DNA from 2 places in the Lactobacillus sp. UMNPBX17 genome. Region 2 is predicted to be linked to the other one. Evidence: predicted binding sites of a transcription regulator. Region 2 holds the regulator's gene; the other holds the start of a gene.
What was found. The regulator HrcA, encoded in region 2, represses chaperone genes, less so after heat shock. The targets are predictions, from matches to a motif close to TTAGCACTCNNNNNNNNNGAGTGCTAA.

Region 1: the regulator HrcA is predicted to act here: its motif matches at 1,982-2,008, upstream of clpP (ATP-dependent Clp endopeptidase proteolytic subunit ClpP).

What each region holds. Positions count from the first base shown of each region.
Region 1 is NZ_PCYT01000048.1:615-3,833, reverse strand. Features, by position in the region: gene yvcK (gluconeogenesis factor YvcK family protein) at 1-389, shown strand, start outside; gene whiA (DNA-binding protein WhiA) at 382-1,317, shown strand; gene clpP (ATP-dependent Clp endopeptidase proteolytic subunit ClpP) at 1,366-1,950, opposite strand; gene CP368_RS07490 (SH3-like domain-containing protein) at 2,138-3,219, shown strand, end outside.
Region 2 is NZ_PCYT01000007.1:33,388-36,606, forward strand. Features, by position in the region: gene ribF (riboflavin biosynthesis protein RibF) at 1-943, shown strand, start outside; gene hrcA (heat-inducible transcriptional repressor HrcA) at 1,110-2,159, shown strand; gene grpE (nucleotide exchange factor GrpE) at 2,175-2,756, shown strand; gene dnaK (molecular chaperone DnaK) at 2,773-3,219, shown strand, end outside.

The DNA.
Region 1 (3,219 bases), on a different contig from region 2:
TAGGTGAAGCGGTTCGAGAAACCCCGGCTGAAGTAGTTTATATTTGTAATATCATGACTCAACGTGGAGAAACTGATCACTTTAGCGATGCAGAGCACGTGGAGGTAATTAATCGTCACTTAGGTGGAAACTATATCAATACAGCTTTAGTTAACGGAGCTAAAATTGATATGAGTAAATTCCACCCAGAGGATTATGATGCATATCTTGAACCTGTTAAGAATGACTTTAATGGTTTGAGAGCGCAAAATTGTCGTGTTATTACCGATGATTTTATTGATCAACGACACGGGTTGGTCTTTCATGATGGAGAAAAAGTAGCAAAGGAAATAATGAATTTGGCATTTGAGGCAATGTCACGTAAAAGAATGAAGGAAAATAATGGCTAGTTATGCTAGTGAAGTCAAAAAGGAGCTAACTTCGCTTGAGGTGCATCCAGAGCATGCTAAAGCAGAGTTAGCTGCTTTTTTGCGAATGAATGGGGTTTTAAATCTTCATGATCATCAATTTAGTCTAGATATCACTACAGAAAATCCCGCTATTGCACGAAGAATTTTTAAACTGATTAAAGTTGCATATGGAATTGAACCATTATTGATTGTTTCTCGTAAGATGAAATTAAAAAAGAATAATCAGTATCTAGTTCGACTTAATCGTGACGTGCAAGAAATATTGGAAAACTTAAATATTTGGGATCCTGCTCGAGGATTAGTTACCAGAATTCCACAGAGAATTATGAAGTCACGGGAAGGTGCAATGTCTTATCTTAGAGGTGCTTTTTTAGCTGGCGGTAGCGTTAATAATCCTGAGACTAGTAGATATCATTTAGAAATTTATTCAACTTATGAAGATCATAATGAAGATTTAGCTAAGTTGATGAATGAGTATTTTTATTTGAATGCTAAGATGACGAAACGTCGTCGAGGTTACATTGTCTACCTTAAAGAAGCAGCTAAAATCGGAGATTTTTTGCATGTAGTTGGAGCATTAAATGCTATGCTAAATTTTGAAGATTTACGAATCATGCGAGACATGCGTAATTCGGTTAATCGCTTGGTTAATTGTGATACAGCTAATATGAAAAAGACGGCTTCCGCTTCTGCAAAACAGGTAGAAGATATTCAGTTGATTCAAAAAGAAAAAGGAATCGACAGCTTACCAGAAAAGTTACAGATTTTAGCACGTTTTAGATTAGCTCATCCAGAATTAACTTTAAAAGAAGTAGCGGATCAAATTCCGGATGGACCTATTTCAAAATCTGGTGTCAATCATCGATTCAAAAAGTTACATGAATTGGCTGAAAATTTGAGAGATTAAAAAAAGAGGATTCGCACACGCAAATCCTCTTTTGATTATAATTTATGATTACTTCTTCTTATTAACCATAATTTCATCGATTAAACCGTATTCCTTAGCTTCTTCAGCAGTTAAGTAATTATCACGTTCGGTATCCTTTTGAATCTTTTCCAAAGGTTGACCAGTAGTTTCGTGTAAGATTTCGTTAATCTTCTTGCGACTCTTTAAAATTTCGTTAGCTGCAATTTGAATATCAGTTTGTTGACCTTGTGCTCCACCTAAAGGTTGGTGAATAAGTACAGTAGAGTTAGGTAATGCGAAACGCTTACCCTTAGTACCACTAGTCAAAAGAATAGAAGCCATTGAAGCAGCCATACCAATTGCAATAGTTGATACATCTGATTTAATGAAATTCATAGTATCCATAATTGCAAGACCAGAAGTAATTACACCACCTGGTGAATTAATGTAAAGTGAAATATCCTTAGTGTTATCTTGTGCATCAAGGAAAAGCAATTGAGCAATAATTGAGTTAGCCATTTGGTCGTTAATTTCGCCACTCAACATAATAATTCTATCTTTTAATAAGCGTGAGTAAATGTCATAAGCACGTTCACCACGAGCAGTTTGTTCAATAACTGTAGGTACTAGCATATATTTGCCTCCTAAATTTATTTCGTATTAATTAGCACTCTTTTAAGTACTGTGCTAATTAAATCACTTCGTAATAAAAGTGTCAAATAAAGAGATTTACTTGTATTCAAATTGTATTTTTGAGAATATTGTTTATATATTATAATAACTATGTAAAATATTGTTGTAATATTGTAGGAGGACAAGCTTGAAATATACAAATAAGATTTTAACTGCAACATCAGCTGTTGCAGTTAGTGTTGGTTTATTAATGGGTTATTCAAATCCTGTTTTTGCCGCTAATTCTAAGTCAACTACTAAAACAGACAAAGCTAAAGATAGTTCAACTGCTAAAAAGGGGCCAGTTCAAACCAGTACTTCTTACGATTTGATGGTTAAAGTAGGTAGTAATAAACATTACAATGTTTATAAGAGCATTAAGAATGGTAAGCCTGTTAAGAAGTTAGCAGATGCCAGTGACTATCAATATGCTCATATTCAATCTGATCAACGAATTAAAACTCACAACGGTACCTACTGGCGCATTTATGTTAATGGCCGTAAAGTAGGATATGTTAACCAAAACTGGTTTACTAGAAACACTATTGCTGTTCCTAAGACTGTAAGTTTAGTAAGAAATAGTCATTCTGATTTTGCTCCAGAAGATGCAGTTAGTTATGTAACTAACTATATGGGAACCGTTATTCCTACCCAAGATATTACAATTTCTGAAGATGCAATTGATTGTTCTGAACCAGGTACTTACAAGGTTAAGTATAGTTATGGTAGTGCTAAAGCTACTGTAAAAGTTACTGTAAGAAAGAGTACTAAAGAAGGCGTTGCTGATGCAGATAGTGTTTCAGCACAACCATTTAGTGGTGACCTAAAATCTTGGAAGACTTACTATGGTAGTTCATCTAACTACGTAACTAAGACTGACTTTGCTCCGGATAAAGCAAAGCACAGTTACACTACTGATAATGGTAATATGACCTTTAAGACTCGTTTCTTCCAACCAGTTTTACTTAGTGTTGCTAGAGACATTAAAGACGACGATTACATTAACCGTGTAGGTCATATTCCAGAAGGTATTGCTATGTCAGACGGCTGGCTTTACACTAGTTTACTCAGCAGTACTAAAATTTCTAATGGTCACATCATTGCTTATAATTTAAACCATTTGACTAATGCTTTTAATGGTCAATACTTGCTTGATATGTCTCAAAAGAAGTTCAATTCTTACGTTAAAAATATTAAGGTAAGTCCATATATTCCAATTGGTCACGGTCA
Region 2 (3,219 bases):
AATCATTCATTTAACTTATCCAGTTAGCGAAAATACCATATCTTCAAAAACTATTCTAGCCTTAGGTTTTTTTGACGGCGTTCATTTAGGTCATCAACGCTTAATCAATAAAGCCAAAAAAATAGCTGATCAAAAGAAATTACCATTAGTAGTATTAACTTTTGATCGTCATCCGAAGGAAATTTATGCTGCCAAAAAAGACTTTAAGTATTTAGAAACTTTAGATGAAAAGGCAGATAAAATGGCAGAACTAGGTGTAGATTATCTAGCCGTAATGCCATTTACTAAAAAGTTTAGCGAGATAGATGCACAGAGTTTTGTAGATAATGTAATAATTAAACTCAATGCAGATACAGTAGTAGCTGGATTTGATTATACATATGGTCCTAAAGAGACTGCTAATATGAAGAATTTACCAAAATTTGCGAAGGATAGATTTGAAATTTTCGTTATGCCTAAGCAGATTTTTAATGGTAAAAAAATAGGTTCAACTGAAATTAGACAGGCAATTAGGGAAGGTAAGATGGAATTAGCTTTTCAATTAATGGGTCACCATTATGTGATGAGCGGGATCGTTGGTCATGGTAAAAGAAATGGCCATAAATTAGGCTTCCCAACAGCTAATTTAGTTTGGGCTAGTCATAAGGTAATTCCCAAAATAGGAGTATATGCCACTAAAACGCAGGTAGCTGGAAAGTGGTATGAATCTATGACTAGTGTCGGTTATAATGTAACGATTGGCCAACCTGAACAAATTTTTATTGAATCATATATATTTAATTTTAAACAGGATATTTATGATCAGCCAATAAAAATTAAATGGTATAAATATACTAGAGGCGAAATTAAATTTAGCAGCCTTGAAGAATTGAAAAAACAATTAGAGAAAGACCAAATAGAAATTGAACATTATTTTGCACAAGAAGCACGAAGTAATGCGTAACGAGAAGCTGAAGAACTTAGCAATTTTGAACTAAGTTCTTCAGTTTTTATTTTTTGAAATAATTTGAAGAAATTTTAGCACTCCTCTTGTTTTTCTGCTAATTTATAGTATCATATTAATTGTTAGCACCTGAGAATTACGAGTGCTAAAAGTGAGGGCGATTATTATGTTGACCGAGCGTCAAGAGCTTATTTTAAAAACAATTATTACAGACTTCACACAAACGCATGAGCCTGTTGGCTCTAAGACGGTGATGAAGCAGTTACCAATTAAAGTATCAAGCGCTACTATTCGAAATGAAATGGCGGTCCTAGAAGATCAAGGCTTAATTGAGAAGACACACTCTTCTAGCGGAAGAATTCCGTCAAGTGATGGATATCGTTATTATCTTGATAATTTAGTTGAACCGCTTCAGTTGCCAGAGTCTGTTTATAACACGATTGGGACACAATTAGATCGACCTTTTCATCAGGTGAATGAAATCGTACAAGAAGCAGCACGCATTTTATCTGATTTAACTAATTACACTGCTTTTGCTGAAGGACCTGAGAGTAGGGATGTTAAAATTACAGGTTTTAGGATTGTTCCCCTGTCTTCTAGACAAGTGATGGCAATTCTAGTGACGAGTGATGGCAATGTCCAAAATCAAGTTTATGCTTTACCACATAATATTCATGGTGAAGAAATTGAAAAAGCGGTTCGAATGATTAATGACCAATTAGTTGGTAAGAGTTTAAAGGAAATTAATGTTTCATTGCTAAGTGAACTTGCTAAAAACGAATTAGGTAGTGATCATGCTAACGAATTATTTAGCTTAGTTGAAGACGTGTTAAAAGATGCGGCTAGTGAGCAGATGTATGTTGATGGACAAATTAATCTATTGAACAATACAACTGAGAATAATGTAAATGATATACGTTCACTCTATGAATTAATTGATCGAGATAATTTGTTTTCTAATTTGATGAATATTAAGGCTGATCCTAAGACTGAAAAATACCCAGTTAAGGTAAAGTTAGGATCTGAATTGCCGAATGATTTATTAAAAAATTATAGTTTGCTGACAGCTGAATATAGTGTCGGCTCCCATGGTAAAGGAACAATAGCTTTACTTGGGCCAACAAATATGCCGTATTCTCAAATGATAGGGCTTCTAGAATACTTCAGAAATGAATTAGCCAAGAAGTTACTTGATTATTACGGTAAATTTCAATAATAGAGGAGGTTAGCCGTGAGTAAAGAAGAGTTTCCTAGTGAAAAGAATTTAGATGAAAAAGAAAATGCTTCAACACCTAAGGATGTTAAGAAAAAGGCAACTGAAGGTAAGGAAGCAAAAAATGATAAACATGATGAAAAATTAGCTAAAGAATTGGCTGATTTAAAAGATAAGAATAAGGAGCTTGAAGATAAGTATCTTCGTAGCGAAGCAGAAATTCAAAATATGCAAAATCGCTATTCAAAAGAAAGAGCTCAACTTATTAAGTATGAATCTCAAAGCTTAGCTAAAGATATTTTGCCTGCTGTAGACAATTTGGAGAGAGCTTTAAGCGTAGAAGCCGATGATGATGTTTCCAAGCAACTGAAGAAGGGCGTTAAGATGACGCTTGATTCATTAACTAAAGCATTGAAAGAACATGGCATCGTTGAGATTGAAGCTGAAGACGTAAAATTTGATCCGACATTGCATCAAGCTGTTCAAACTGTAGCAGCCGAAAATGATGATCAAAAAGATCACGTTGTTCAGGTTTTACAAAAAGGATATCAATATAAAGATCGGACACTAAGACCAGCAATGGTTGTAGTTGCTCAATAGGAGAGGAAGTTTATACATGTCAAAAGTTATTGGTATTGACCTCGGAACTACTAACTCAGCAGTTGCAGTTCTTGAAGGTAAAGAACCAAAGATTATTACTAACCCAGAAGGTAACCGTACTACTCCATCTGTAGTAGCTTTTAAAGATGGTGAAATTCAAGTTGGTGAAGTAGCTAAGCGTCAAGCTATTACTAACCCTAACACTATTGTTTCAATTAAGCGTCACATGGGTGAAGCAGATTACAAGGTTAAGGTTGGTGACAAGGAATACACACCACAAGAAATTTCTGCATTTATTTTACAATACATCAAGAAGTTCTCAGAAGATTACTTAGGTGAAAAGGTAACTGATGCAGTTATCACTGTTCCTGCTTACTTTAACGATGCACAACGTCAAGCTACTAAGGATGCTGGTAAGATCGCTGGGTTGAATGTACAAAGAATTATCAACGAACCTACTGCT